Regions from separate parts of the Shewanella sp. SG41-3 genome, predicted to be linked through region 2. Evidence: riboswitches for the same ligand, from Rfam matches in the RefSeq annotation. Region 2 holds a riboswitch; the other holds the start of a gene.
What was found. Region 2 has a riboswitch for cyclic di-GMP ahead of H5164_RS09480 (glycosyl hydrolase family 18 protein). Riboswitches for the same ligand answer to the same signal wherever they lie in the genome.

Region 1 (16,538 bases), on a different contig from region 2:
GCGGTTTCTCCCACCGTGGTCGACATCATTTTTATTACCCAAAAGATCAGCGTGATTTCGGGCACTTTATTAAGCCAAGTATTTGGTGATAGGTCATTCGGCGTTGTGTGAATAGATGATGCTTTGGTTAAAGGTTTCATAAGGACTCCTGATCCAACAGTGAAACTGATTTAGCACTATCTTGCCGCGCAATACTTAGGCCAAACATAGGGCGGTGATATCAGCCATAAATATGTTAGCCAGATGAGTTCAACGTTTGGACTGCATTCCAATATCTCTGCTTGGTAACAGATCCCGCTAAAATTTCTACTCATAATTGATAAGTCGATATTTGTTGTTATTTTCACCAAACATTAACAATAGTTCCCGTTTTGGAATTGATTCCATCGATATGATGAAGCGTCAATAATATAAAAAGGGGTGATAACCTATGAGCAATATCGATCTATTAGGGCGCCGTAAGTTTATTGCAGGTCTAGGCATTGCTGCTGGTGCAGCGATGGTAGCACCAGCAATGGCAGTGTCTGAAAAGGCAGAAGGGGTTAAATGGGACAAAGAAGTTGAAATCGTCATTATTGGTTCTGGTTTTGCGGGGTTAGCTGCCGCAATCGAAGCCACCAAACATGGTGCAAAAGACGTCCATATATTTGAAAAAATGTCCTATTTTGGCGGTAACTCGGCAATTAACGGCGGGCTTTTCGCCGCACCAGGCACGCCGATGCAAAAGAAAGAAGGCGTTGAAGACTCAGTAGACAAAATGGTTCATGACCAATTATTGTCTGGCCGTGGCATTGCCGATGAAGGGTTATTACGCCATGTCGCATCTCATGCGGTTGAAGCGTTACAAATGACCTTAGATGCAGGGTCTGAATACCATCCTTACTTACAACAACTGGGCGGTCACTCGGTTGCACGTACTTACCAAACGACGGTAAGTTGCGGAGCCGGTATTACTCAGCCATTGTACAAAGAGTGCAAACGTATTGGTGTAAACACCCACAATCGTTCAAAATTTGAAGGATTCCTCGTCGGTAATAAAGGCGAAGTTGTTGGTGTTAAAATGCGTCAAAACTATCACTTTGGCGAAGACCAGCCTGGTAAGGTTCTCAATATTCGCGCCAAACGTGGTGTGATTATGGCTACTGGTGGCTTTGCGCAAAACGTTGATTTACGGATGGCGCAAGATCCAACCTTAACTGCAGATGTGGGTTGTACCAACGCACCAGGTGCAACAGGCGAGGGCATGTTCGAAATGTTCCGTTTAGGGGCTATTCCTGTGCATTTAGCTCACATTCAATCTGGTCCTTGGGCTTCACCTGATGAAGGTGGCTTTGGTTATGTGTCTAACTATTCAATTTTCAATTTACCTCACTCAATTGCCGTTAGCCGGACAACCGGTAAGCGTTTCATGAATGAAATTGCCGATCGCAAAACACGTGCTGATGCTGAATTAAGTAACCGTGATGAAAAAGGCAATCCTGTACCACCACTGTTGATTTCAAGCTTTAAAGATTCTAAAGCGCATCCAAATACCGAAAAAGTGATTAAGTACAATGTCGGCTGGAAGTTTGATTCAGTTGAAGAGTTGGCAACACACTTTGGTGTGCCTTTAGCGGGCTTAACAGCACAAATCGCTGAATACAATGGCTATGTAAAAACGGGTGAAGATAAGCAATTTGGTAAAGATATGACCTTGGCGAAAAATAAAATGATCGAAGCGCCATTTACTGTGGTTCGCTTGTGGCCAAAAGTGCATTACTGCCAAGGCGGTGTAAAAGTAAACACCAAAGCCGAAGTAACAGATAGTTTTACTGGTAAGTCTATTACTGGCCTTTATGCCGCTGGTGAAGTGTGTGGTGGTATTCATGGTGTTAGTCGTCTAGGGAGTTGTTCTATTCCAGAATGTATGGTGATGGGTATGACTGCAGCTAGAAGTCTCATGAAAGTTTAATTAGACCAGTGAACAAGAGGAATCATTAATGAAAAACTTTAATATTATACTTGGGCTGGTACTACTTGGATTAACCAGTTTATCAGTACAGTCAGCAGAGATCCGTGACTATCATAAAGAGGTTATCGGTAAAGACTGTAAAACCTGTCATGACAATGGCATCAAGCAGTTCCCATCTGATCAATCCTGTTTGCAGTGTCATGATGTTGATGACTTAGCAAAGAAAACCGCCCGAAGTGAAGAGGACAAGTGGCAGAACCCACACAATAACCTTCACTATGGCAAAGATGTACCTTGCCAAGAGTGTCATGGCGAACATACACCTAAAAAACCATTATGCAGTAACTGTCATACGTTTAAGTTTGATAAGCATAAAGGCTAAACTAATTTAAATTTAGATGAGTTCAGTAAGCCACATATTAAGTATTTAATGTGGCTTTATATTTTAATCGCTAGACAGCCTCGTTTCACTTTTATCCCCTCTTAAATGCCAATCATAGATTGGTTTTTTTCTATTTTTACCCACATTAACATCTAAGCGCAATCACACTTTTTTCAGTTAACTGACTAATAAACCTGCAGACAAAACACCTCTTTTGGATTGCTATGCAGTTAATTGATCCAGGTCTACATTCGGCCAAGCTCAACAGAGTAATATCGCGATCTTTAAAGTAGCAATCGCTGCTATTTCATTGACGTATTTTGGTTTGAATAGAGTTAACACTATGATGATAATAGAAATAATAATTGTGCTTGGGTCTATTTACCTTGGTGCAAGAATGGGCAGTATAGGGATAGGTTTTGCTGGCGGCGTTGGGGTATTAATTCTTACCGTCGGTTTAGGATTAACACCTGGTGCGATCCCTATCGACGTGATGCTGATTATTATGTCAGTGATCACCGCGATTGCTGCGATGCAAGAGGCAGGAGGGATGAAGTATTTGGTGTCAATAGCGGAAAAACTACTGCGTAAACACCCTAAGCACATCACATTTTTAGCGCCAATGGTAACGTATTTTATGACCTTATTTGCCGGAACGGGCCACACTGCATTCTCGACATTACCAGTTATAGCCGAAGTCGCCAAAGAGCAGGGCATACGACCATCACGGCCTCTATCTATCGCAGTTGTCGCCTCGCAAGTTGCCATCACGGCCTCTCCTATTTCTGCCGCAGTGGTGTTTTTCTCGGGTATTTTAGAACCGTTCGGGGTGGATTATTTAGTGCTATTAGCCGTATGCATCCCCTCAACCTTTATTGCTTGTTTAATTGGTGCTGCTGTTGCCTCGATGCTCGGTAAACCGTTAGCGCAAGACCCCATTTATCAACAGCGTTTAGCCAGCGGACTCGTCAATATTCGGGGTGAAACCCAAGTCACTTTGCAACCTGGCGCTAGAAGGTCGGTGGCTATTTTTCTAGTCGCGATAGTGGCGGTAATGTCTTACGCCACAGCCATTTCTGACAAAGTGGGCTTAATTGTGAACCCAGTGCTGTCGCGCGATGTGGCGATTATGTTGTTTATGCTCTCTGCCGCAGCGGCGATCACTTGGTTTTGCCGTTTAGATGCCAGCAAGATTTCTAATGCATCAACGTTTAAGTCGGGCATGTCAGCGTGTATTTGTGTGTTGGGCGTAGCTTGGTTGGGTGACACCTTTGTGTCTAATCATATTGACGAGATAAAAGCGGTTGCGGGAACCTTGCTTCAAAGTCAGCCATGGTTATTATCGGTGGCATTATTTTTTGCTTCTATGTTGCTCTATTCTCAAGGTGCGACCACTAAAGCGTTAATGCCAGCAGCATTGGCAATTGGGGTGAGTCCATTAACGGCAGTTGCTTCGTTTGCGGCGGTGAGTGCGTTATTTGTATTACCAACTTATCCGACGTTATTGGCGGCGGTAGAAATGGATGACACTGGCTCCACTCGCATTGGCAACGCGGTGTTTAACCACCCATTTTTAATCCCAGGCGTAGTGACCATAGTATCGAGTGTGTTATTGGCCTTTTTGTTTGGCAGCTTGATTCTGTAACCTCACAGTATGTGGCTTGGTATAGTAGTGATGTTAGTTGATTTGATAGCCTTTATGCTCAACATTGGCTTTTATTAAATTAATTAATTGCAAGGTCGCATAGGTTTGAGTATCTGGGTTGAGGTAAAGCGATTCGTTAAACATCGGCAGTGGCGGTAAGCCATGTTCAAGTGGATCTAAAATTTGCATTTTATCGTTTATTCTAAATTCGGCTACCGGTGCAATCACAAGATCATTTTCGACCGCCATCGATAACGCTTGTGGGGATGGTGTTGACAGTAATACCCTTATCGGACGCATAGACAATTGATGATTGGCGAATACTTGTGCTCGAATAGGGCAGTTTTCTGGGTATAAGCCCACGGGGATGGTTTTGTTTTTATGGGCGTTACCGTTAGCTGCTGCGGCCCAATGAAAGCGGCGCGTAAATAACAGTTCGCCGTTGACGGGGGCTTGCCAGTGAGTTGCGACTATCACGTCAAACTCGCCTTGATGGAGTCGTTTATATAAATTGCCACTTACATCGGTATCGATAACTAATTCTATATTGGTAAATTCACGAATAAACTCTAATAAGCAGCTGCTTAGGTAGCATTTGATAAAATCGGTTGGCACACCAAGGCGGATCACTTCGCGATTTTGACAATCTTTTAACTCATCAAGTGCCTGTAAGTTAAGTTGCATCATTTTATAGGCATAGCTCAGCAAGGTTTCACCTGACTCGGTCAAGGTGACGCCTTTGTTGTCCCTAATCAGCAAAGTTTGACCGACACTTTCTTCAAGCTTTTTAACTTGTAGGCTCAACGTTGATTGGGTTCGGCAAATTTTATCAGCCGCTTTTGACAAGTTGCCACATTCAGCAACAGCGATAAAACTTTCAAGTAAGTCAATTTTTAACATGGGCTATTGAGTAAGTTCATAGTGGTATAAGTATTACTCAATTTAGGCTATCCACAAAGCTTGCTATAGTGTAACTGTGAGGTGTTAATGGTTATTTAATTAAAATATCTTGGAGTAAGGAATGGGTAGCTGGGAGGATCGTGGGAACTACTTGATTGAAGTGTCGCAACGTTGTTTAAAAGGCCATAAAACCTTTGATTTGTGCCGATCGCATCTAGTTCAAGCCAGCCAGATATCCAAGGGCACTATTTATAATCACTTTACCTCAGAGGCCGATTTAATTGTGGCCGTAGCCAGTGCAGATTACCGTCATTGGTTAATTCAAGCCGAACAAGATACACAGCAATATAGTGATCCCTATTTACGGTTTATTTTTCATCATTGCCAACGTTTGTACCGTATTTTATCTGAACAATCATTTGTTATTGCTAGAGTGATCCCCAACGAGTCAATACTAATACAAGCCAGCGATTATTATCGCGCCCGTTTTGAGCGAGTACTTAAACAATATCAACAATGGAATGCACAAACCCTGACAGAGATTGGTGAGGTTGGTGGCTTTAATCGTGGTGAGTTGCTTTGTGACTATTTACGCGGTGCTATGATCAACAGTGACGATGCACAAAAGCATCCCGACGATGCTGAAATGTACTACCAGTTTAGTTTTGCCATGACCCAGCTTATGGGCCATTCACACAAACGCATGCCCACGATTAATACATTCTTGCAGTGGCTAGCCGGTAAACCCGCATAAATGATTTATCCTCGCTCTTGAACTCTAAATGCCATGCACGGCATGGATCCCTTAACTTCAGTTAACGGCTTGCTCTGGAACGCATTTGGCCAGCTTGGGATAATTATGAATCGCAGTCAATTAAGCGTTTTCTAAACTAAAATCGATGATGGCCCACCTACCTATCTACTCACACAATCGTGTTTTAGTACATCAGTAAAATATGGCGATGCTATGTTTACAACAGCATGAACCTGAGCTCCTAAATGCTAGAGAGTAGCAGATAAAAATCATGTCGCCTTGAGCCCACGCCAACACTGAATGTGCTTTTTAAGTGATTGTATTTTATTGTTTTTATATTTTTTGACACGGTTGATATTTGTTGTTAGGTTAGTCGTGTTAGTTGATACCTTGTTATAAATAGCGTTATCTCCAAGCTAACACTCATAGTATTTGGCAAACTAATTGAAAAGTTAGGACGCAAAGCTTCCGGTCTAAGGTGGTAAATTAATTTTTACGAAACTAAGATAGCGGAGTTGCCGCAGAGCTCAGGTTCTGCGTGAAACGAACAGCCGTTTTTTTAACGCTGTTGTTTGCCAAAATACCACTTTGATATTGATATCGAGGCCTATCACTTATTTTTAAGTAATAGGTAACCAATGGAGTGCATATAAGTGGCAAATCTTCCTGTTTTACCTCATGTTTCTAAGTTAAGCCTACTCGCAGCCTCACTCATGGCTGCAAATTCTTTCGTCAGTCTGTCTGTTGAAGCGCATGGTTATGTGCTATCGCCAGAGTCACGCTCATACGCTTGTAAAACTGGCAATAATGCAAGCTGTGGCGCCGTTCAGTGGGAGCCACAAAGTGTTGAAGGGCCTTCGGGATTCCCTGAATCAGGCCCTGAAGATGGTAAGTTAGCGAGCGCTGCAAATGGTGCCTTTTCTCCTCTAGATGTTCAGAGTCCGGTCCGTTGGTCTAAAACGGATATCAACGCCGGATGGCAGCAATTTACTTGGCAGTTTACCGCTAACCATGTCACCCGTAACTGGCGCTATTATATTACTCGCCAGGGTTGGGACCAAAACCAAGCCTTAAGCCGCGCGAGTTTCGATTTAGCGCCTTTTTGTGTGGTCGATGGTGGCATGGTTCAGCCACCTAAATTAGTTACTCATGACTGTTACGTGCCAGAGGGACTAAGTGGTTACCATGTTGTTTTAGCCGTATGGCAAGTCGGTGACACCAGCAATAGTTTCTATAATGCTATTGATGTCAATTTGAGTTCAGGCCCGGGAATCCCTAACGAGTGGCAAGATGTGGGTGACATTAATCCGTCACTGGATCTCAAGGCTGGTGACAAAGTGATGACCAGGGTATTTGATGCTAATGGCGAGCAGCTCTCTAAGCAAACCACGATTACAATTACCGATGCGACTCAAGGTGATAAACAGAATTGGCCTTTCCTTCTTGCCAGCACTATTAATGCGCAGCAATCACAACTCAATGCAGGACAAAAGAATGCCGCTGGCAGTATCATGCCGGTTTACGGTAAAAATGATATTTTTACCCTAACTGATTCAGGTATTGAGCGTGTCGAAGTCGAGTTTGATTTAGCTCCTGCCCCAGGGAATCAACTCGATGTGACCTCGCTTGCTGATGCAATTCAAATCAACGATGGTGCGGCTCAAGTGAGTTTTGATGTGACAACCAATTCCGCTATGCAAGTGTCAGCTTATTTATTTAATCATGATGGCGTTGCATCTGGATTTGTGAGTCAAGCGGTTAATAATACCAATGCGAGTTTAGTGCTGGAGGTTGTAGCACCTAAAGTTGGCCATTATCACTTACAAGTTAAAGGTGAACCTCAGCAAGGGGATGTCATCCAGCAGAACTTTGATGTGTTTTTAAAGGATGAGCTACCAGTACCAGAAGCCGACTTCGTGTTTCCAGCTGAAGTGACGCGTTATGTTACCGGCACTAAGGTTTTGCAACCTAAGACAGGTAAGGTTTATCAATGTAAACCTTTCCCATATGGCGGCTACTGTATGCAGTGGTCAGCTTCTGCTACCAGTTATGAGCCGGGCGTAGGAGCTTCTTGGGCGGTAGCATGGACTGAATTGTAAAATCGGAACATCATATTAAGAGATTCAAATAGGTTTAAAGCTCTTTTTTAGGTTTAAATAAAGATAAAAAAACCGTGAATATCGATTAAGGAATTCACGGTTTTTTATTGATTATCAGATAACTTATCTCATGGTACTGGCTTACTCCCACAAGTCGATTCTGAAATAAATCTTGAAAGCCTTGTGGGGTAAGATTTAGTAGCCTTTTCCAAGGAAATGGGGATTTTTCACTCCTTTTCCTAAAAATGTAGATCCTATAATACATTTTTCCAGAATCTCACGTGAGCAAATGCTTCTCATTTAAAGTGATGGATGCACCTTTCATCGCGTTCTTAGGGTCTTCTATTTGACCAGCATATAACCATACTGCATTATGTGCAGTTGGTTATGTCAGCTGTTAATATTTTCTTATTAAACAGTTCCCGTTAGAGGATAACAGTGGCTCTATTAAAAGAATCAGACTTAAGGTCTTACCTAAGCAAAAGTAGTCTTGCTTGTGAAAGTGCTTCTAATCGGAGCCTTGATCATGAAAAATTTGATGTCTTCTTATCCCATAGCTATCGAGATAAAGACTTGGTTTTTGCTGTTAAAAAATACTTGGAAGACCATGATTTATCTGTATATGTGGACTGGATTGATGAACAAGAGTTAGACCGTTCCTCGGTGGATGTTGAGACAGCTGAAACATTGCGAAAGCGTATGTCCCAGTGCCAGTCTTTACTTTTTTTAACATCATCGAACTCTACTATCAGCAAGTGGATGCCTTGGGAGTGCGGGTATTTCGATGGAATTAATGGGAGAATTGCTATATTTCCCATTGCAAAATCCGATGAAAGTTCTTTTGCTGGTCAAGAGTACTTAGGACTTTATCCATATATAGACGTAGTTGGTACTACTATTTGGGTTAATAGCGTTAAATCTGGATATTGTTCAATGAAAGACTGGTTAAATGGTAAATCACCTGATAGCTATTAGTGCGTAAATAAAGGTCTCACATTCCCATTTTAGTTAAAGTGGAATGACAGAATAGCACTTTTAACGTGATGATTGTTTTGGGAGTAATATATGGCTAGAAAAGTATTCTTTAGTTTTCATTACGAGCGTGATGTTAGGCGTGTTGTCCAGGTTCGGAACTCTTGGGTTGTCCGACCTGGAGGTGAGGCTCAACCTTTCTATGATAAAGCTGAGTTTGAAGAAGCAAAGAGGCGTTCAGGTGGCATAGAACAGTGGATTGAGGAGCAACTCAAGGGGACATCTGTTACAGTAGTTCTATTTGGCGCTGAGACTTATGATAGAAAGTGGGTACGTCATGAAATCAAACGTAGCTATGAACTAAAGAAAGGTATATTGGCAATAGACATTCATAGTGTTAAAGACCCACAAAAAGGCACTGATACCAAGGGTAAAAACCCTCTAGATTATTGGTACATCGAAAATAATGGTAATAAAACATATTTTTCAGAGATGTATGAAACCTATGATTGGGTAAATGATGATGGATATAAAAATATCGCTACTTGGATAGAGAAAGCAGCTAAAGCAGCAGGTCGATAATATGATGGGGATTTATGAGTTTGCTGTTTTAGGTAGTGTTACTCCTAAGCAAAGACAAAGTTTAATAAATTCAATTCAGCAGATGGCCTCTGAGTTTGAACTTGACATCGATAATCAAATCATAATCTATGATGCAGAGACTGTAAAACAAAGAAATAGATCTTCAGCTTTTGCTGCTGTTTATTTTGGAGGGCTACCTCAGGTTGATATAGACGCTGCAAACTCAATATTCACTGAAAGTGTTCCAATAATTCCTGTGGTTAATAGTTTGGAGCAGTTTTCAATATGTATTCCTGAATTTTTACAGCCCACAAATGGATTTTGTCTAAATGGACAAGATACAGAAATAAAAGAGCTTGCAACATTAATGATGGAGTGTGTAGGCTTACTGCGCCGTCAAAGGCGAATTTTTGTGAGTTATCGCAGGACTGAATCACGTGATGCTGCATTGCAGATACACGATCTTCTTATGAGAAAAGGATTTGATGTATTCCTTGATACGCATGATATACGTCCTGGAGAGCCTTTTCAGGACGTTCTTTGGCACAAGCTTTGTGACTCCGATGTGTTAATCATGCTAGATACACCTACTTATTTCGAAAGTAGATGGACTCGTGAAGAAATCGGTCGTGCCCGAGCTAAGGAGATTCATGTATTGCGCGTAGTTTGGCCTAACCATGAGCCAAATAAAATGGCAGATTTGTCAGAAACTATCTACTTAGACAATGAAGACTTAGAAAACTATAGTGGGCCGCTAACTATTGAAAAAATAGAAGAAATTTCTCTTAAGGTAGAAAGTGTTAGAAGTCGTAGTATAGCGGCTAGATATATGTCTATTACAGGCCGTCTTCGGGCTGATGTTGAACGTATTGGTGCTCGCTTCGAGGGTGTTGGTGCTCATAGAGCAATTGCCATTCGTTTAATTGATGATAGAAAACTCTGGTTATATCCTGTCGTAGGGATTCCAACCGCTGAGACTTTAAATGATATTGCAATTAAGGCTCGGTCAAATCCAGATAAAGGATTCCCAGTTCTTGTATATGACGATATAGGAATTAGAAAAGCTTGGTCTGATCATTTGCAATGGTTAGATGAGAATATCAAGTCTGTGCGAGGGTTGAAAATTACTCAGGCAGCTTGGTCGCTGGCTGGTTGGGAGTTTTGAAAATGGACGATTTTATTTTTTTATCTGCTAGTGTACCAGATCCTAAACGAGCTCCTGAGTTTGCAAATTCGTCTAATTCTGTAGCGATTACTTCAGCTGTTAGAGCATTAATTCATGTTACCTTGGGACGTAGAGTTTTGGTATGGGGAGGTCATCCAGCAATAACTCCAATGATAAAAATTGTAGCGGAGGAAATGGGTTTTGACTACGAGAGATGGGTAAAACTATATCAGTCCTTATATTTTAAAGATCAGTTCCCTCAAGATAATAAAAATTTTAAAAATGTAGTATATACAAAAAACATAGAAAACAATCTTGAGAAAAGCTTGCTTCACATGAGAGAGCGAATGTTCGCAGATAATAATTTCAAAGCTGCTGTTTTTATTGGTGGAATGGGTGGGGTTATTGATGAGTTTAACCTGTTTCAGAAACTTCAGCCAAATAAAGATATTGTGCCAGTTATCTCGACAGGCGGTGCTACATTAAAAGTTGCAGAGCTTATGAATGAACCACTAGATAGTGACCTTTATAATGATTTAGATTATGTCAGACTCTTCCATAATAGTTTAGGCATCTCAACAAAAGAAGAAAGATTTGCTAGTCCTGAGATTCAACCAGTCGAGATGGAAGATCGCTACTGGAAACCTGACTAAGGCTTATCGTTCTAATTTAAGAGAACAATTTGTAGTGCTGATGATTTTTAGATGCACTACAAATAAAGTTTAAGGTATAAGTTGACACATTATTTTGCGCGTATGATTAACTTTCATTTATCCAGTCTACCAACTTGTGCTGTTTACTTTTGTTAAATACAAGAATATTACCATCTATAATTCGTACTGCTGGATAGGTGTTGATTAATTCATTTGATTTACCATGTTCATTGTCTAAGTTTAGAACTGCGATTTTTTTTCCTAGTTTAGAAAAGTAATTAATTTCCCAAGTTACCCAACTAGATAAATCTGACTCCTTTGTCCGAATTAGAATCAGGTTTTGTGATTGTCTCATTCTAAGTTCTAGTATTGTTGGTGTATAATGACTAAATTTACTCCTATTTAAATCTTGCCTATCGCTTTTCCAGTCAACGAAAGCGACAAGCCCTAATGAATTTAACTTAAAAACAAATTCATCAACCATGTCTGCATTTGAAACTGCATGAGATATGAATACATCGAAATATTTTGCATGTTCTATGTAATCATTCTCATATAGCTCCTTCACAATATCTTCAGGAGTCCTTCCTATATCTTCCTTATAGTCGCAACCGAAATGCTTTACCAAGGTGTTGTATTTTTCTTGCGCCCCTTTTCCTTTTGGTGGAAGATATACAACTTCATCAAATCGTTGAAGTATCCTTAAGCAATAATTTCGTATAAACCAATCCTTTTCGCCACTCATCACCTGTCTAAAGAAAAAGATAGTACTTTCATTTTTGTACTTGCTGCATTCGATAACTATTAAAAGTCTACGCAATTTATTTTTTTCGTGCCAATATTTTTCAATAAGCAGACTAATATAGTTAGGAGTGACGAATTGTGTTGATATGTTGTTGTTTCTGTAATTTATTTTCTTTCTATTGCTATCTAATTGGGCTTCTACCAGAGCTTCTTTTTTCGCCATCTGAGCTTGGGAAAAATCAAAATCTCGCTCACAAATATCATTTAACTTGGGTTTAGCTAAACTATACAATAGCTCTGATGGGTTTGGAAAAAAAAGAGGCTTTCCTCTTCTCCGTCGTTTGTTTTTTTCTTGATAAAATCTAAAGTGTTTCTCCATGCTAATAATGTCATCAGGATATATTTCAGAGAACAACTTGATAAAATCGTTCTTTTTAATTCCCGGTGGCGTGAATGACAAAACAGTTCTTACCTTTTTTCTAAATTTTTTACGATACAACTCGAGATATTTGTTTGTTTTTCTTTGAACGCTTCCCATAATTGATATCCTTCTTCGGTAAAACTTAATTCCTATTATTTTTTACAGCCTTATGGTCACCGCTAAACTGGATATTAATACAATTCAGATGAGTTGTAATTATTCATGCTGGAGCCTTTGATTTCAGCTTGTTAATGTCATTCATAACATGATTGAATCTACTTGAAAAACTCACACATATAATATAATCACAATTTAACACCATGACTTAAGCCGTCTTGTAGTTCAATATGAAGGCGGATTTTTCCTCCGCCTGATTCAACAATTTGTTTCAACTGCTGTAGGCTATCGATAGTACAGCTATCAATTTGGTAACTTGCATCAGCACCGATACGCTTGAGTAGCTCCATCAGACGAAGCTGAATCAACTGCTTCGACGCTATCTCTTCGGCTGCGTAAACGACCTCTTGAGGCTGCTCTGCAATGATGTCTTCAAGTTTTCTACCCATCTTCTCTGCCTTTGAGGTTAAGCAGGAAAACTTTCACATGTGAAAGTTTTCCTGGCTCTGTTTGTTTGGCTAGTTTAGCCAGCAAAGGGCAGTAAAACTAGCTCAGGTATACAATCACTTGATTCTCACAATCTGGCTCTGTTTGAGCTCAACTATCTGAAGTTCAAGATCTTCAATACGTGAAAGTGCACTCCTTAGAGCATGACTTAGTTGATGATGTTCTGCGGCCATTGAAGTTAATCTTTGGGTCAATACAGCAACTTTTTCACGATACTGAATTTTTATCTTTCTTTCTTGGTTGCGCTTTTCTCTCAAAATCTCGACGTCGGCTTGAACTCCGGTGTCAGGCGTAAGGCACTTTAGTTTTTGTACTTCAGATTGAACTCTGAGCTTGAAATCTGGATAGTAATAACAACTGCCATTTCCCAATCCAGCTTCTTCCTCTACAGCACGAACCGATAATTTACGGTGATCGGGTATTCGTTTGGTTTTTCGTTCGATGATTCGCTGCAAAGCGGCTTCAAGTTTGAGAAGTGTATTTTCCGATTTCTTCATAAGTCGATAACCTGCAAGGGGTGCTGATATTTTTCAAATTTCAGTCCAAAATCATTCAACACTTTCTCGGCAGCTCGAATCTGTGTAATACAGTGAGCATACTCTGCATGGCTGACATCGGATTGCTGCTTCAGATAGTTACTCAATGCTTGATGTTTCTTTTGCCACCACGACGCTTTTCTATCATCCACGATGCTACCGCCGCCACGGCAATCAACGCAGAATGCGGCATTTATTACTCCATCCATGTCACATTCATAGCCATTTTTACAATAGCTATGTAGGGTGCCATGTAAAGTTAATCGTTTTTCTTTAACCAATCGATACAAGCTATCCCAGTTGCTATAGATCACAGGTTTGTCGTCACGCATGGCGACAATAGCCTTACCAAAGCTTCCCGTTAGCTTTTCATCACCATTGAACCATTTATCAAAGTGCGCCGTTGTTTGTTCAAGTTTTACTTCGTTGAGCAAGTTAATTAGCTCACTGTCTACCTTTATATCCTGTAGGCGGGATTCGATTGCGCCATTCCCATACCATTCGCTCATGCGAACATGGATATGTTTGAATTGCTGCTTAATGGATATAGGGTGGCCCAGTCCATTGCGGACGGCAAAACAGGCAAAAGTGCGTCGAAATTGGTGGGTGAGAAAAGGCCAAGGTTCTCCTAACTTAACTTTGCCCTCTATTGCTCCCCCATTTCTTGGATTAAGCTGACGACATTCAGACAATGCTTTTTCATCAACGATTGCACCAATACTTTTCGCGAAGTTTTTCAGCCGATCATTCCATTTGGCACGAGATATGAGAATTGGTAAGTTTTTCCTTTGCGCTTGGCTAAGCCACAAGTTACTTGATGTTTCCATTAGCTTATCTACTTGTCCAGGATCGTTACTATGCGCTGCAAGTTTTACCAGTTGTTCACGGGCACATGCGCTCAATGAAATTGCGAGCGATATGGCTTTTTCTACTATAGGGCTGGTGAGCCACTCTTCTTTTTTTCTACCAGCTGCAAGCTTATGTGTTGCCGCTGATACAGAGTGAAATAATTGTCCGTTGATAGTGTAAGTGCGAAAACTATCCTCATGGAGTTCAAACAGTTCGCTGACCCTCATTCCGCTGAATGCGCCGCAACATATAAAACAAGCGGCTTGAAGATTCGCTCTCCATGTAAATAACCAATTTCCGTCAACATTATGGTTGGGTAGTAAGCCTGTTCCCCTAAGATGTTGCGTGATTATCTCAGATTGAGAACGAGGAGTTGCTTTGTTGATTTCCTCAACGTATTTTTTGCTATTAAGCCTGCCTTCCACATCATAAAGCCACTTCCATCTACCGATGGCTAGCTTATAGTCTACAGCTGCACGGCCAATATCATAGTTTGATTGTAAATCACGTTCGAGTTGGGCGAGTTTTTCTCTATGTGGCCATGCTTTTTCCACGTAGCTGACAGCTTGCCCGTACAGTACGTTAACCAATGCTTGTGGTATAGCAAGTGATTGCTTATGTTCTAATTTTTCTTGATCTGCAAGCTTTTTTGCCAACTGTCTATAGTTGATGTTCGGTAATATTAACTGAAAAGGTAGCCACGGATTCAGCCTTTCAACTGATTGAATAGCTGTGAAAGCGAGTTCAAGAGTGCGTTTGCTTAATGACTCATTTTGCAAATCTATTTCAAATTTTTGCCAGACATCATGGTTGTTTAATTCACTAAAACTATTGGCTCCGTTATTTTTTAAGCTGACTAACGCTCTTTTTAAACCAATATTAAACCTAGATGTCAAAGTGGATAGTTTGCATTTTTGTCCAAAACAATGCCCTTGTTCGTATAGCCAGCCATAGGCTATAAGTTTTGCTTCAAGAAGCAAGTTAGGCGAGTCAACTAAATAAGAGAAATCAAATTCTCTTTGGTTTTTATCACTGCCTTTATCCGAGGCATATGGGCTACAATCCCAGCGATTTTGGCCGAAGTGTGCTCTTAATATTTGATGTTGATCTATGCATACAGGTACTTGGTTCAATTTGTCCCAGTTACGCTCTCTGACTAATCGTTCCACATCTTCGGTGTAAAGGTTGAGTGAACTAGGTGCTTCAATTGGCAAATGTAATAGTGGTTTCATTTCGTCCTCAGCTCATACTCATACTATCTACATCTATCCACAAAGGATGACGACCTTCATCTGCTAATTTTCTTCTAGCCTGCTGTACAATTTGGGGACTTAATTGTTTTAAGCGGAGGTCAATCTTTGCTAATGCTTCGCCAAAATTTTTCTGATAATGAGCATTATCTATATGCAGGCATGCCGATTCTTCAATGCATTCGCGAAAACTAAGAGCACACCATAAATCAGTTACCGATTCGACAAGCACTTGATGTCCGCAGCTCCAACATTTGATCAAATCGGCACATGCTAGATTTTCACTTTCAGTTATGAGCCCATGTGCTCGTGCTCTTGATGTAAACTTCTCAGCCATTACTCCCATCGGCTCTTTGCAATAACTGCCGTGAGCGCTACGAGTGGGAGGAGATGCTCGTCGGATGTATGCTTCATAGGCAAGTACTTCCACTTTTTGTGCTTCTCTAACCTTTTGTTTCGCTGACTCCACACTTTGTCTGTCACGCACGATCTGTTCTAAAGTTTGGCTTGTATCTCGGTTCATCAGATCGTTTTCATACTTGTTTCCACTTGAGTATGCATGAGCAACCGTCTGAGGAGTGTTATCCAGAAGAATTGCAGCTTCCAGTGTACCTTTTAGTGCCAAAGTTAAATGACTGCCTGTGGCGCGGAAGCGTCTTGGTACAGGCCATAGTATTTCTCCTTGTTCATCGGTCATCGGAAAGTACCTAGCTAACCATTTAGCTTTGAAGTCATTGAGCAGGCATCCACTCATCATCTGAACTTTTCTTTTTCGGTAGCTATAAGCCGGTAACAGCAAACCATCAGGTTTAGGATCGACCAGTTTTGAGACGGTCATTAACTGGTCAAAAAATTGGGTTGCATACTTAGGAATTTCTAGCTTGTTATGATCCCCTAGCTCTACAGTAATAGTTTTAAATGCCCTTCGTTTAAATGCAGGCATTTGATACCAATTACTTGATATGGCATTGGTTTTAGTTTGTGGACGTCTTAAGCTGTACAAAATGGTGC
Region 2 (16,538 bases):
ACCGAGTTACTCACGTATCTTAGTATAAGGGCAAACAAAACAGAACAACAACGAACAAATAATAGTATTTAATTAAAATATATCAAAAGCTTATAAAACAAACACAAACTCAACCAAACCGAGAAAAACACCTAAATAGTTAGTACGGCATGAACTAAGACATAGCGTCTAAGTGATTGTAATGAAACGGGCTTATCAGTAATGATAAGCCCGTTTTGCTTATATGTACCTTCATATGTACCCTGAGTAAATTCCTTACAAAGTAACGTAAATAAAAACTCATACTCCTGATCCACCCAAAATCAAAAACTCGCAACATCCTCAATAGCCTAATGAGTTCTCAATCATGATGAATACATCGCTGATCTCAACCTTGATGAATTTCTTAATGAATTTGAACTAAGGCTAACGCTCTTCAATAGCCCAACCTTTTCAAATAAAATAAAACTCGCAGATGATAAAAAGTGGCAACAGTTGCTAGATGGTAACCCTAACACTTAATGTTTAACGCTTAAGTATTTTTCTTATTTTTTGACACCTTGATTTTCAACCAAAAAATACTTCATGAATTACAAAACCTTAACTAAAAATAAACAGAAGAATTTAATTTTAGTCATTGTCAAAAAAACATCACATATAAAAATATTTATCCTAATCGGATTATTTCATTGCATTTTTATAAAAGTTAAGACTATGCTAATGAAACAAATGACAACGCTGTCACTTGTTTGAGAAAGGCAAACCAATTGAAAGATTGGGACGCAAAGCCTCCGGTCTAAGGGGAATTTAGTACCTATGATAGCGGGGACACCACAGGGATCCTTCTTCATGCATTTTTGACGCATGAGTTTTAGAAAGAACAGCTGTCCTGTTCGCGTTTTTTGCCTTATTGGTTTAAATAATTCAATAGGGAAGTCTCATGTTTAATACACGTATTTCAACATTAGCGTTGATTATTTCATCTTCGTTATCTGCACATGTTATCGCTGCCACTCCGGGTAAACCCACTATTGGTTGGGGTGAAACAAAATTTGCCATCATCGAGGTTGATCAAGCCGCAACAGCCTACAACCAATTAGTGAAAGTCAAAGATGCAGCGGATGTATCAGTTAACTGGAATCTTTGGAGTGGTGATGTTGGCACTGTGGCGAAAGTACTGCTTGATGGTAATGCTGTATGGGAAGGCCCTTCGAGTGCGTCTGGCTCTGCAAGTTTCAAGGTACAGCAAGGTGGCCGCTATCAAATGCAAGTTCAGCTGTGTAACAGCGATGGTTGTACGGCGAGCGATGCCAAAGAAATCCTCGTGGCCGATACCGATGGCAGCCACTTAGTGCCACTCAATGCTCCGCTTAAAGAAAACAACCGTCCCTATGCCAATAAATCAGGCAAAGTGGTCGGCAGTTACTTTGTTGAATGGGGGGTATACGGCCGCAAATTCGCGGTCGATAAGATCCCTGCACAAAATTTAACTCATATTTTATATGGTTTTACCCCAATATGCGGCGGGGATGGTATCAACGACAGCTTGAAAGAAATCGACGGCAGTTTCCAAGCGCTGCAACGTGCCTGTAGTGGCCGTGCTGACTTTAAAGTCGCTATCCACGATCCTTGGGCGGCGGTCCAAATGCCTCAGGCTGGTGTGAGTGATTTTTCTGATCCTTATAAAGGCAATTTCGGCCAATTGATGGCACTTAAGCAAGCTTATCCTGATTTGAAAATTTTGCCTTCTGTTGGTGGCTGGACATTATCCGATCCATTCTATTTTCTAGGAGATAAAACCAAGCGTGATGTTTTTGTGGCATCAGTTAAAGAATTCTTACAAACGTGGAAATTTTTCGATGGTGTAGACATTGATTGGGAGTTCCCCGGGGGGAGCGGTGCAAACCCAAGTTTAGGTAATGCTAATGATGGCGAAACCTATGTCATTTTGATGCGAGAACTGCGGGCCATGTTAGATGAGTTAAGCGCTGAAACGGGACGAAGTTATGAACTGACCTCAGCCATTAGCGCTGGTGACGATAAAATTGCCAAAGTTGATTATCAAGCTGCCCAGCAATACATGGATTACATCTTTTTAATGAGCTACGACTTCAACGGCGGCTGGACCAATACCGAACTTGGCCATCAAACCAATTTGTATGAAGCCAGTTGGGATCCTGATACCCGCTACACCACAGACAAAGGGGTGAAAAACCTTTTAGCGCAAGGTGTTACGCCTGGTAAAATTGTGGTCGGTGCGGCTATGTATGGCCGTGGTTGGACTGGCGTTAATGGCTACACTGGCAATAATCCATTTACGGGTACGGCCACCGGTAAAGTAAAAGGCACATGGGAAGATGGCGTGGTGGATTATCGCCAGATCGTGAATGAGTACATGGGGAGCGGTTGGACTTATAACTACGATGAAACCGCCGAAGCAGCGTCAGTGTTTAACCCAACGACAGGCGATTTGATTACCTTTGACGATCCTCGTTCGGTAAAAGCCAAAGGCCAATATGTGTTATCAAATCAACTTGGAGGACTATTCGCTTGGGAAATTGATGCTGATAATGGCGATATTCTTAATGCGATGCACGAAGGTCTTGGCCACGGTGAAGGCACTACGCCACCGGTGAATAAAGCCCCTATTGCCAATGCTGGAGCAGACATATCAGTAACTGGCCCTGCCGATGTAACACTTAATGGAAATGGTTCACGTGATCCTGAAAATGGCGCCCTAACGTATCTTTGGACACAAGTATCCGGCCCAACGATAACTCTCGCTAACGCGGATATGGCCAATGTCATTATCCCATTAGAAGCTACTCTGACCGATGTCGTCTATGGTTTTAGCCTTCAAGTAACGGATCCTCAAGGTGCATCGGCAACAGATTCAGTCCTTTTAACGAATAAGGCGGATGCGCCTAACCAAGCCCCAGTCGTGAGTGTGGCTGCGACAGCCATTGTCGAAGCCGGTAAGTCTGTCAGTATTGTAGCCAATGCCTCTGATGCCGATGGTGATGCACTCACTTACAACTGGACTGTGCCAGCAGATGTTTCTGCAACAGGACAAAATAGTGCCACGCTAGTCGTCACCGGTGCCAATGTCACAGAGTCGACTAGCTACTTATTAAGCGTGTTAGTTTCTGATGGTGCTTTAGATGCCAATGGCTCAACCACATTGACAGTCACACCTAAGGTAATCGGTGTGGGCTGTGATGCAACCGACCCTAATGCGGATCAATATCCTACTTGGCAAGCCAACATGGTTTACAACACGGGTGATACCGTTAGCTACAGTAGTTTAGTTTGGAAAGCTAAGTACTGGACTCAAGGCAATAAGCCTTCCCGCACTGCGGATCAATGGCAGCTAATAAGTGAAGTTGAGTTAGGTTGGGATGCTACCATTGCCTATAGCGGTGGCGCTACGACCAGTTATAACGGCCGTCAATGGCAAGCCAGTTACTGGACCAAAGGTGATATTCCTGGTATGGCTGCTGTGTGGGTCGATATTGGTATAGCTAGTTGCCCATAAAAAGCTTACTTATTAACTGCATGTAATCGAAATAAAGCTCTGCATTTTTGCAGAGCTTTTACAGTTTACGGCAGAAATTCGTGCTGGTAGACATAGTAGCTAATGACACATCAAAGTGTCGCTCTACCGTATTGCTACAATCATTGTTATCACAAGTAGCCAACTTGCCCTTAGACATAAAAGTCGCATCGACCAATTTATCGCACTTATTGCATATAAAAAATGACTTTAATTGATCAAGATTTATCGCTATAGCCAGCCTGTAAGCTATGAATCACGCGTTTAGGGTTTACATCAAGTTTGTTGTGAATCACTTTATTTACATAATGACCACCAGCCACAAAAATATGTGCTGTAATCGTAAAGTTTTCTTCAAGATTCACTGTATAAATGGCGGTAGTTTTGAATGGCTATTTCTCACTGCTGGTGGCTCAGTGTATTTTACAACTCGGTCAGCCTCATCTGTTTCAAGATCAATAATCGGGTAACTCACCCATAATTCACATGGCTTCATGATATTAAAGTCTTGCTCAACCCATATGCTAAATCTCATAGGGGAATCATAAAATTCAAAACCATTTCTAGGCGCTATGAGGTCATAGAACATCTCAATAAAATCTAGATTACCCTTTTTATACGAATAGTATTTTGTTCTAGCAGAGATTCAATTGTTGGAATGCAATCTAGACCATAAGCTCTTCCTTTTACGAGTAAGTATTTTGATTTTTAAGTAATGGTTATATTTTTAGATGATCAACAGCTTTCCTTCTTTATGGTCACTACTGAAAACTAATTATCTACCTTCTAAAATATTTAATGCTTTTGATCGTGGCAGTAAAACCTAAAAATACGTCAACGAATCTTTGGATAAAAAATACTTTAGGGAGACAGTTCGAAACTGAAGATTAGTATTATGATAAATATTTATAAAATAGGAGGAGGTAGCATTTAACCTTTAATTAAGTGGTCAATAATTGTTAATTAAGTGGCCAGTAATTGTTGAAAACTTGATTAATGTTATTATAAAGATTCGAATATCAGGGATATTTAATAGAAAATCTTTTCAATACTTTACGATAATATATACTTGTCAGTAACTTTGCTAATGATAGCGTCACATTGGTAAACATACTCTCACAGAATGTGTCTGCGCTAATTAATACCAATCTTTATGGTGCCATAGCTATTACAACCTGCTAACAATCTTCTGGATAAATATATTTTTATTCAAAAGAGTGCAACAAGTTTACCTACCCATTGATATTTATGAATTACTCATACCACTGGTGAATTCTTATATATCTTAATATCAACATTAATATTTTAAGATAAAGTATGCGTCCAAATCTTCCTATCACTGATAAAGAGAAAACATTTAACGTCGCGACCAAACTGATTTCAGTAACAGATACGCAAAGCAATATCCTTGAATGTAACGATGCTTTTGTTGAAGTCAGTGGTTTTGAAAAATCAGAATTAATTGGTCAACCACATAATGTGGTTAGGCACCCTGATATGCCACCAGAAGCATTTAAAGTGATGTGGTCATATCTCAAATCTGGCAAGCCATGGATGGGGCTAGTTAAAAACAGATGTAAAAATGGCGACTATTACTGGGTAGATGCTTATGTCACCCCGATAACACAAAACGGCAAAGTGGTTGGTTACGAATCCGTTCGCTCATGTCCATCTCGCCAGGATGTCGAAAGGGCAACGAAACTATACCGAGATATTAATGCAGGTAAAAGCCAAACAGTATCCTTCCCTGTTTCGTTAGAAAACTTATTTCTCATTTGCACAATTATCATTTGTGCTACTTTGTTTTTAATTGGTTATGCAGACTTATCTGAAGGCGTCTTGGTAGCATCCGTTGTGATATTTGCTATTTGGGTATCCCTTATTAGAAAGAATACCCTAGCAGCACTAAATGACATGCTTAGTCATTCATTTTCAGATGATCTAGCAGCAAAAAGTTATACTGACGAAGCAAATGATGCAGGTAAACTTAAAGTAGCAATTCTAAGTCAGTTTGCGCATTTGGGAGCTGTTATAGCTCGAATTGAAAGTGCAGCTCTTACAGTTGCAAAGGCCTCGGAGGACGGCACTGTTCTCACTTGTAAAACGAAAAAAGACATTGAAAGTCAGCAAGCTGAAACCATGCAAGTTGCCACTGCAATGAATGAAATGTCGACTACAATTACTGAAGTATCAAAGCATGTTAATGATACTGCAGATCAAGCCGATAATGCGAATGAACTCACGTTAAAGGGCGCTAAAGTTGCCAATGTCACACATGACTCTATTCAGAAGTTAAAATTAACGGTAGAGCAAATAGGGAGTTCTGTGCGTGGAGTTTCGGAACAAACCTCACTCATAGCAGGTGCAGCTCAAATAATTGAGCAAATTGCCGACCAAACCAACTTACTCGCTTTGAATGCGGCAATTGAAGCTGCTAGAGCAGGTGAGCAAGGACGCGGTTTTGCTGTGGTAGCAGATGAAGTCAGAAATCTGGCAAAGCGCACTCAAGAATCGACTAAAGACATTTATGGCATTATTACTGAGCTAACACAACGTGCTGACGATGCCGTAAAAGTTGCCGATGCAGGTGCTATTGATGCCGAAAATGGTCTTTCTAACGTCATCGAAAGCGGCAAAATGCTCGCTGGAATTTCTGAATCTGTAAGTGAAATTACTTCTATGTCAACTCAAATGGCCGCGGCGGTTGAACAGCAAGCACAAGTTGCTGAAGATATTAATAAGCAAATTGTTAATATATCCACACTTGCAGATATGAGCACTGAAAGCTCAATAAAATTATCAGAAACCATTACTTATCTAAATAATATTGCCGATGAACTGCATGAGCTGGTAGTTCGCTTTAAACGATAATATAGAAAACAGGCACCGCTAAAGTCATTTGCAAATGATACTTTGATGAATAAAGTGTTTGTATATTAACAAACGAGCCAGACTCGATAGGAAGATATTTTGAGCGCACCTGATTACCCTGTTGATGAAGCTGAGCGTTTACTTGCGCTAAAGCGGACTGCTTTATTGGATTCACCAGCCGAGGAACGGTTTGACCGTATCACCCGCCTTGTTGCTCGTTTTTTTAATGTTAAAATATGCTTAATTTGTTTGGTTGATAGTGACAGACAGTGGTTTAAATCCAAGGTGGGTCTGGACACTTGTGAAACGGGACGTGATATTTCTTTTTGCGGGTATACAATATTGCATCCAGATATTCTTGTCGTCACTGATGCAACAAAGGACGAACGTTTTTCTGCTAATCCACTAGTAACAGATGAACCACACATTCGTTTTTATGCCGGCGCACCAGTTCGGGAACCCAGCGGGCAACCGATAGGTACGCTATGCCTGATAGAACCCGTAGCACGTGAATTTTCAAATGATGAAAAACAAGAGTTACGCGAATTCGCTGACATGGTTGAGCATGAAATTGCCAAACTAGACCAGCAGAAGCTTCAACAACAGTTGTCGTCTAGCCAGAGGAGAACGACATCAATATTAGCGACGTTACCTGATATGGTATTTCTAATTGACCGTAACTTCCGCTTTTTAGTGTGTAACGAACATCCTGATTTATTAAAACCCCAATATGAAATTCTTGGGCAAACTATTGGTGATGTATTACCCAATGAGTTTGGTAACCAGCTTATGAATAATGTTGAACAGGCTTTTAGTACTGACAACATTATTTATCAAAACCATACTTTTATGGCAGCAAACAAATCATTTGAGGCGCGTTACAAAAAAACTGATGAGAACGAGGTCTTAATCGTTATTCGCAATATAACCGAACAAGTACTTGCTAACGCTGAGATGCGGCGGCTTTCCGAAGTTGCACGACAAACAACAAATGGTGTCGTGATAACCGATAGAAATGGCTTAGTTGTTTGGATAAATGAAGCCTTCAGTGCTATCAGCGGCTTCAGTATTGACGACATGGTGGGCAAGAAACCTGGCGAATTATTGCAGGGGGCAGATACAGCTACTGCAACCGTAATGCAAATGAGGCAAGCACTTGCTGAAGCCAAGGGTTTTGATGTCGACGTGCTGAATTATTCAAAAGCCAAAAAACCCTATTGGATCAGAATTGCGTGTAATCCACTTTTAGATGAAGAGGGAGAGCTTAGCGGCTTTATTGCCATTGAAACCGATGTCACAAAAGAAAAGCGAGATGAAGAGCTCATTCTCAATAGTGAAAATTTGCTTAAGGCGGTTATTGACACCAATACAATTGGAACCTGGCACCTTAATATTCAAACTGGCGAGTTGCTTATCAATGACAAGTGGGCTGCCCTATTGGGCTTCGATCTGGCTGAGCTTCAGCCAGCTCGAAGCACTTGGGAGCAATTGACTCACCCTGATGATCTTGCCTATTGCGCTAAACAACTTGAACAGCATGCAATAGGTCTACTTCCTATCTATGAAGCAAACATGCGCATGAAGCACAAAAATGGCGAGTGGGTATGGATGAATACCCGAGGAAGAGTGTCTTCAAGCACGCATGACGGCAAAGCTGAATGGTTGCTTGGAACACATATTAATATCAATGATCAGATTAAAGCAGAAAGCTCGCTTAACGATACCTCAAAAAAGATGCGGGCTATCGTTGAGAGTATGCTCGATGGTGTTATCAGCATTGATGTAAAAGGTATCGTGTTAACCTTTAACCTGGCAGCAGAAACCATTTTTGGTTACCGTAATGATGAAATTATAGGTAAAAATATTAGTGTGCTAATGGACTCGCCGCATCGTGAGCATCATGACAGCTATTTATCAAATTATATTAACCGAGGTATCAGCGACATTACCGGCCGTATTCGCGAACTTGATGCATTACACAAAAATGGCACCATAGTTCCTATTGAGCTTGGACTTGTCGAGGTCCAGGTGTCAGGCAATACCAATTTTATTGGTATTGTGCGCGATATTAGTCAGCGGAAAAAGCGCGAACAAGAAATACATCAGTTGGCATATTATGATCCTTTAACGCTGTTACCAAACCGACGTTTGTTTTTAGATAGACTACAAGGTGTTATTGCGCAATGTTCACGCGACAACAAGTTCGGGGCCTTGTTATTTCTTGATTTAGACAACTTTAAAAATTTAAATGATATTGCTGGCCATAATAAAGGTGATTTGCTGTTATGTCAGGTAGCTGAACGGCTGGTTCAGACGGTTCGGCTGGTTGATACCGTGTCGCGGTTTGGTGGTGATGAATTTGTCGTTGTAGTTGCAGATCTCAGTACTGATGAACACACTGCGGCAAACCAGGCGGAATCACTTGCTCAAAAAATTATTACTAACTTAGCGCAAGAGTATGATCTTGGTGGACTCACTCACAATAGCTCTGCAAGCATTGGTGTGACAATGTTCAATAGCGCTGATACATCAAAAGATGAGTTATTGAAGCAAGCTGATATGGCGATGTATAAGGCTAAAGATGCAGGCCGCAACGGAATCCAGTTTTTTGACACGCAGATGCAGGTTGCGGTGAATTCAAGAGCAACGCTCATTCATGACTTATATCAAGCTCTTCACCAACAGCAATTTACCTTGTTTTACCAAAAGCAAGTTAACCAACATGGGTGCACTATCGGTGTCGAAGTGCTGGTGCGATGGCTGCACCCTGAAAAAGGTATGATTTCACCCGCTCAGTTTATTCCGCTGGCAGAGGATACTGGCCTTATTGTGCCAATTGGTGAGTGGATATTACAACAGTCATGTGAGACGTTAGCTCAGTGGGCTAATCAGCCTGACAGAGCTAATCTGACAGTTGCCGTTAATATCAGTGTGGTGCAATTTAGTAAAAAGGACTTTGTGCAGCTAGTACTCAATGTACTGCACCAATCGGGGGCTAATCCAAAACGGCTGAAGTTAGAATTAACTGAAAGCCTTCTGGCAAGTAATATACTGGATGTTAAAGCCAAGATGCTTGAATTGCAGCGACACGGCGTCACGTTTTCAATTGATGATTTTGGTACAGGTTATTCTTCCTTATCATATCTCAAACAACTTCCTATCAATCAGCTGAAAATCGATCAGGGGTTTGTTCGGGATATTATTAATAATAGCAACGACAAAGCCATCGCACAGGCCGTAATTACACTCGCAAGCTCGATGAATTTGCACGTTATAGCCGAAGGAGTTGAGACTGAGGCACAACGGACACTGTTGCAAAGTATGGGGTGCTATTCATACCAGGGGTATCTTTTTGGCAGGCCAGAGATGCTAGAGGATTTAGAGGCTACAGTATAAAAATATGTAGTATTTCGAAAAGTGTTTTGCGACTAATTGATATTAGCCGCATATGCAGCAGAATAGGTATAAAAAATCCAATGTGATATACCTTTGCCGCAATGGAGACTTAACGGCGCTTTACCAGATCATTTACCCACAGTAATAGTTGTACTTACACCTTTTGCCGCGGCTTAGGCAGTGTTGTATCACGTGGTTGCTTGAGTTTTTGATGTGGTTTGCTTTTAAAGGATATTGTCGCTGTATCAATGGTATTGCTACAACTAGGCACGCTGTTACCGCGATAATTTTTACACCCCCAAAAAGTTCCTCGAGTACTTTCTCTTAAGCTCATGTCTGCGCCACAGAGGTTACACAGCGGTGCGATGTGACCACAATGTTCATCTAAGCAAACCGCAAAACCATTAGTGCGCTTGCGCGTCATCGGGCTACCACAGAGGTCACACCCCGCTTCTTGGTGATCGCACAAAGGAAAATGCGAGCATGAGAAAAATGATGAAAACTTGCCAGTTCGCGCTGTTAATGTGCCAGTCGTACACCGAGCGCATTTAATTTGCTCAAATATCGTTTGTACCAATGAAGTACTGAATTCATTCAGTTCAACGTTATAGGGTTGCTGAATAAGCTCAACCACAAAGAGGCTGACATTGGTCATATCCGCTAATACATAAACACGATGCTTAGCTCGAGTCAGTGCGACATAAAACAAGCGTCGCTCTTCGGCAAATTGAAAAGCTTCAGCTTGGGGCAAGAAAGCGTCGAGTAAAGGTGGGGTTATTTTCTGTGATGGAAATCCGTGTATACCTTGAGTCAGTCCCATAATTACCACATAGTCGGCCTCTTTGCCCTTTGAGGCATGAAAAGATAAACACTCAATCGATAACATGTGGTACTGAGCATTTAACTGACGCAATAGATCTTTATCGGGTAATTGAAACCAAAAACGTGCCAGTAAATAGACTGTCGGTTTCGTTATGGATTTAGTCGAGGGCTCAGTAGTAGATACCGCACTGGCTTTAGCCACATGAACAGACAAGGCGTTCAAAGCTTGCACTAATGCATTAGCACTCGGTTCATCTTGGCGTGCGCGCTCATTTACTCCGCGGCGTAATATCGAGATAGCAGGATCAACCACCTGTATTAACGAATGAACCTCTTTATTAAGTTGATGCGGGTTTTTAATCACAAAAGCGCTGGCAACTTCGCCGATACGGTTATTAAATCTAAACGTTAGGTCCAAATGAGTTTCGCTAGTCTTACCAAAATACTGGGCGAATTGCGTCGTTAAGCTGACATCTGCCCCACTGAAGCGATAAATAGCCTGCCAGTCATCACCCACACAAAAGAGTGAAGTCTCACTACTGGAGGTTTTCGATCTTGAATCTCGCAGCGCACGCACTAAACGCGCTCTAGGTTCTGAAATATCCTGAAACTCATCGACCATAATATATCGCCACGGGCTAACGTATTGGCCGCTTTGCAAATAGGCTAGCGCTTTAGCAATCATATCTTCAAAGTCGATATCACCCGTTGCAGATAAATACTCCTGATACTGCTGTAAAATAGGTTGCAGCAATTGAAATGCTTTACGAGCTTGTTGAGGATCCGCTGCTTGGCTAAATATGCGTTGTAAACCTGTTTTATCCACACAAGCCGCTTTGTACAAACCGATTAACTGACTGAACAATTTAGCCAGCTCAGTTACCCGCCCCAGCTCATAAAGGGTGGCCAATATCGCGTCATCAGGCAAAGACGAGTAGTTAACCTTAAATACCGTTAAAGCCTGTTCAAGCTTGTTGATTAACTGATTTTTCTTGTGCTGATAATAAAATAATTCAATACAATTAGTTTGCTGTTTTTGATGTAACTGGCGTTTCCACGCCATTGATGCCAAATACGCTGCGTTATCGATATAAGGAGCGGTATTATTGGCGGAATCGATGCCGTAATATTCAATGTAAACGTTATATTGTGGTAGGTAAAAATCAGGCTGATACTGACGAAATTCAAACGTGCTGACATCATATTCATATTTAGCTTCATACTGATATTCAATGCCATTGCTAAATAGCCAGTTGGCAATATACAGCTCACCAAAACTTTTTACTCTTTCGCCTTTTAATGAACGAATATCGTTGTCATGTAAATATTCAAAATACTCACCTTCAGTTGAAAATTCGAATGGGCTTTTTTCAACGTAATAGTAACGGCTAAAATAGTCGAAAAGATGTTTACGGTAAGACTCATTTTCAATCAACGTTTCTAATCTATCATGCACCCATTTGTCTTTGGCGGGTTCATCATTTACCCACGCTGATAAGCTTGGTTTTACACCTTCAACCTCGGTAATAATTTTTAAGCCTAAACTATGAAACGTGCTGGCTTTAATGTCAGCAGTACCAAGTTTGTGTTTAATCCGTAGATCCATTTCCTTGGCGGCTTTTGTACCATAAGCCAACAATAGAATATCATCCGCTTTCGCTTGACCGCTGGCGACTAAATACCCTGCACGGCCAACCATAACACTGGTTTTACCGGTTCCGGCACCCGCTAACAGTAGATTGTTATCATCATCAATAATGCAGGCGCGGCGCTGTTTATTGGTTAATGGATTTGATTCAACACTATCGAAAAAGTCAGCAAATGCCACTAACTGCGATTGAATATAATCTTCACGCAAATGCTCTACATGCGCATTATTCCAATGGTAAAAATGGTGTAATTGAGTTAATGCCGCGCGTGTTTTAGGTGATAATTCAACGCTTGCACTCCACGGAAACCAACGGCGATATTCGCGCGCGATTCTTGAACTCATTTTCGCTAGCAATGACTGACGTAAATAGCGCTTCGATACGGCTTTTTCAATCCGTGCTATCAAATCATACAATGCTTGTTCATGGGATAACGCCCACAGTAATTCGACTTGGTGTTTAAAATGAGAGCGAGCAAAATAACTCAGAAATGGAATTTGATAGCTCACGCCAGAGGCGGTAAAACTTAATAAGCTACCCAGTAAGCTGGCACTAAACAGTGGTGGATGATCTAACTGCTGCCAAGATACATGCTCAAGATTCGTCGGTGGCAAGCGCGATAAAAATAGACTCTGGGTTGGAACAAAGCTTATGCCCTCTGCCGTTATCTCAAGCGCATTGGCATTGCGATGATATAAATGTCCGAACCAACTGTGAGGAATAGGGTTAACTGAATATTGTGCTGACAATGTAAAACCTACGACTAAATGGTTTCTGGAATTAACCAACTAATATATAAGATAACTTTACAGTAAATAATTCACAATTGCGGATTTAATTTAAGTACTAAAACAGCTGATTGGTTAATTAACATCCAGCACAGCCGAACTGATGATCTTCCTTTTGTGGACAAAACTTCATACAGTGATCATATCTATTTTTATCTACTGATTGCATAAGACGATTTGGAGCCTAAATGTCACCTCATCATTACCCAACGTTTGCCTTAGACGACATTGCTAACTTACATGAATCAGCTCAAGTTGAATTTAAATTAGCAGGTGGACGAGACGGCAAGGGTACATTGCCCGAAGGCATGTGGGAAAGCTATAGCGCTTTTGCCAACACCTTAGGTGGTGAAATTATTTTAGGCGTAAAGGAGCAACAAGGTGAGTTTACTATTGAGGGGATTGTTAATCCTATGCCGATGCTGAGTGAAATTTGGCAAATATTACACGATCCGAAAAAGATCAGTCACAATATTTTAGCTCCAACTGATGTACAAATTATTGAAATAATGGCGAAAAAGCTTATTCGCATCCATGTGCCCTGTGTCGATGTAAAACTTAGGCCTATTTATGTTGGTACTGATCCGTATAGCGGCACCTACTTTCGTGTAGGTGATGCCGATATGCATGCTAGCCGCGAGCAAGTAGAACAAATGAGCCTTAAAGCAGGCATAGACCTAAAACGCTAACGTCACCCTAAAGTAAGCCTAACAGAAGATCTAAATGATTAATTTCAATGTGTGGCAAAACCGGTTGAGCTTTTTTATGCCGTTGCTGCATACAGGGATTTAACCACACAGTTTGGCACCCTGCCATTTTTGCCCCAGCAATATCAGACAATGGATGATCACCCACATGCAATAATGATGCAGGCTTAATATCCAGTTGACGGCAAGCGAGGCTAAACATGTCGGCAGCAGGCTTCATTTTAACTCCGTGGCCTGGATGAAGCACAAATTTCATGACCTTATCTAAGCCAATACGTTGGCTGTCGACATTGCCATTAGTAATACCAATAAGCTGATAGCGTTGACTTAAACGCTCTAGTACCTGCAATACATTATTATCAACGGTAAAGTTACTACGATGATGGGTAAAACACGCCATGCCATCTTGGGCCCCTTTGCTGGCTTCAACTTCACTATAACCAAAGTGCAAAAGGCCTTGACGCAACATGGCATAACGGGCTGCGGTGGTATCGTGTACTAACTCTGGATGATGAATAAATAACTGATGTTTAAGTTGCTGCCATTGATCTGCCCCCCATGCTGTAGTGGCGGGATAGGTTTGATTAATTAACGAAAATAGTTCATCGCTGGCATGTAATACGTAAGGAAGATTATTATAGAGTGTGTCGTCTAAATCAAAACTGATCGCGCTAAACGGTTGTAGACGTTGATACTGGATCATTGATGCTTTAAGTAATGGCGTTGTCATTATTTCCCCCTGTCTTTTTTCGCTCTTGGATGCGCGTTATCGTACACTTTGGCAAGGTGTTGAAAGTCTAAACTAGTGTAAATCTGCGTGGTCGATAAGTTAGCATGACCAAGCAGTTCTTGTACGGCACGTAAATCTTGACTTGATTCAAGCATATGGGTTGCAAACGAATGACGCAATTTATGTGGGTGAACTTTTACCGCCATAGCTTGTTCCTGACCCCACTTAGCCATCCGCGCTTGAATACTGCGATGAGATAATCGTTTACCTTGGCTACTGACAAATAATGCATCACCCGCTTGACTACAAGGTAACTGGCTACGGCAGTTTAGCCATGCCGTTAATGCATTTAAGGCTAGTTTGCCAATGGGCACAACCCGCTGTTTACTGCCCTTACCCAGCACTTTAACTTCGCTTTGATCAAACTTAATGTCAGCGCAATCTAGGCTGGCGAGCTCAGCTAAACGTAAGCCACTGGAATAAAATAATTCCATAATAGCTTTATCACGTAAGCACAACGGATCGTCACCCTCGATAGACAACAAATGACTGACGGCATCGACATCCATATTTTTTGGCAAAGGTTTATTTTGTTTTGGAGCACTTAAGCTGTGTGCTGGGTTGACCGTTATGGCACCTTCTCGCAATAGGAAATCAAAGAACTGTTTTACGGCAGACAAACACAAAGATAACGAACGTGGACTCAAGCCTTTACGGTGTAATGTTGCCAGCATAGATTGTAACTCGTCACGGGTAACATCAATAAGCTGAGTTGATTCGGTTAAGATGCCTTCAACCCTTCGTAATTCAAACATATAATTACGCACGGTATAGCTTGATAGTTGCCTTTCTGAGGTTAAATGTTGGCTAAATATCGTTTGCCAGTCTGTTGGCTGCATCACAATGCTCCCAGTACATGAACGATTGGAGTACGCTGTGTATCCTAAACAATACACTGAGCATTAACTATTACAGTTGCGGTAGCTTATGGTCTAACAAACGACGCAATTGGCTAAATAGCAATGAGTCCATATCAGGATGAAAATGAGTGGGATCTTTACTGGCAATGGCAAATATCACCTGGCCATTGTCATCTGATAATTTAGTTAATGCCACAGACCCCACATCACTGCCAAATAAACGTTTAGATTCTGATTGCGTGAGCCGCCCAAAGTAATAACCGCTTTGGACGCGATGGCGCCAAATTTTTGCTAATTCGCTGTCAATATCGTGCACCGTAATCAACCTAACGTGACTAAAGCCAAACTCAGTTTTTAATCCTTCAGACAATACTTGACGCAGCTCGCCTAAGTCTTGACTTGCAAGCATTTTAAACGATAACTCAGTATTAAATTTAAAGATTCTCTCATTATGAGTCGCTATGTTCATCAGCGAAGTAATTTCTTCTTCAAGCTGATTCACGCGCTGGCGAAGCAGCTCTTGTCGACGTTCAACTAATGAAACCGCACCACGTTCTGCATGCGGAACACGCATGGCCACTAACAACTCTGGATAACGATTAAAAAAGTCAGGATTATCTAACAAGTATTCGCGGATCAACATTTCATCAAAAGGGGCTTGTTGCAAACTGGCCATCATGTCGACAGCAAGATCTTGACCAATTGAATTGATATCTTTGGCTTGTGCACTGCTAACCGTATTGCCTGCCACTTCGTTAGCTAAACTGACTTCGGAGGTAATCTCACTCATAGTTGTATTTGTCCATCATATACATGTTCTGCCGGGCCCGTCATCCACAGAGGTTTACCCTCGCCGTCCCAATTAATGACTAAGCTACCACCAGGTAAATCGACTCTCACCTGCTTATCAAGCTTACCCTGTAATTGACCAACGGCTGCTGCAGCGCATGCGCCCGTGCCACAGGCTAGCGTTTCTGCTGCGCCACGTTCATACACGCGTAACTTAATATGCCCAGGGTTAATGACTTGCATAAAGCCAACATTGACGCCCTTAGGGAAGCGTTCGTGGCGAGTTAACATACTGCCAATTTCATCAACCTTGACGGTTTGCACATCTTCAACC

Region 1: linked by a shared signal. The riboswitch ahead of gbpA (N-acetylglucosamine-binding protein GbpA) and the one ahead of H5164_RS09480 (glycosyl hydrolase family 18 protein) in region 2 are both predicted to bind cyclic di-GMP.

What each region holds. Positions count from the first base shown of each region.
Region 1 is NZ_JACJFJ010000007.1:155,745-172,282, reverse strand. It holds gene H5164_RS14845 (hypothetical protein) at 1-140, opposite strand, end outside; gene H5164_RS14840 (flavocytochrome c) at 431-1,951, shown strand; gene H5164_RS14835 (cytochrome c3 family protein) at 1,980-2,333, shown strand; gene H5164_RS14830 (anaerobic C4-dicarboxylate transporter) at 2,677-3,978, shown strand; gene H5164_RS14825 (LysR family transcriptional regulator) at 4,012-4,878, opposite strand; gene H5164_RS14820 (TetR/AcrR family transcriptional regulator) at 5,000-5,632, shown strand; cyclic di-GMP riboswitch class I at 6,057-6,155, shown strand; gene gbpA (N-acetylglucosamine-binding protein GbpA) at 6,286-7,731, shown strand; gene H5164_RS14810 (toll/interleukin-1 receptor domain-containing protein) at 8,170-8,706, shown strand; gene H5164_RS14805 (TIR domain-containing protein) at 8,797-9,285, shown strand; gene H5164_RS14800 (toll/interleukin-1 receptor domain-containing protein) at 9,287-10,450, shown strand; gene H5164_RS14795 (hypothetical protein) at 10,453-11,103, shown strand; gene H5164_RS14790 (TIR domain-containing protein) at 11,210-12,385, opposite strand; gene H5164_RS14785 (hypothetical protein) at 12,574-12,834, opposite strand; gene H5164_RS14780 (hypothetical protein) at 12,949-13,389, opposite strand; gene H5164_RS14775 (hypothetical protein) at 13,386-15,509, opposite strand; gene H5164_RS14770 (hypothetical protein) at 15,517-16,538, opposite strand, start outside.
Region 2 is NZ_JACJFJ010000004.1:242,637-259,174, forward strand. It holds cyclic di-GMP riboswitch class I at 727-815, shown strand; gene H5164_RS09480 (glycosyl hydrolase family 18 protein) at 920-3,514, shown strand; gene H5164_RS09485 (hypothetical protein) at 3,894-4,067, opposite strand; gene H5164_RS09490 (PAS domain-containing methyl-accepting chemotaxis protein) at 4,850-6,403, shown strand; gene H5164_RS09495 (EAL domain-containing protein) at 6,503-9,799, shown strand; gene H5164_RS09500 (UvrD-helicase domain-containing protein) at 9,954-13,019, opposite strand; gene H5164_RS09505 (helix-turn-helix domain-containing protein) at 13,247-13,747, shown strand; gene H5164_RS09510 (HAD-IA family hydrolase) at 13,755-14,495, opposite strand; gene xerC (tyrosine recombinase XerC) at 14,495-15,394, opposite strand; gene H5164_RS09520 (DUF484 family protein) at 15,465-16,091, opposite strand; gene dapF (diaminopimelate epimerase) at 16,202-16,538, opposite strand, start outside.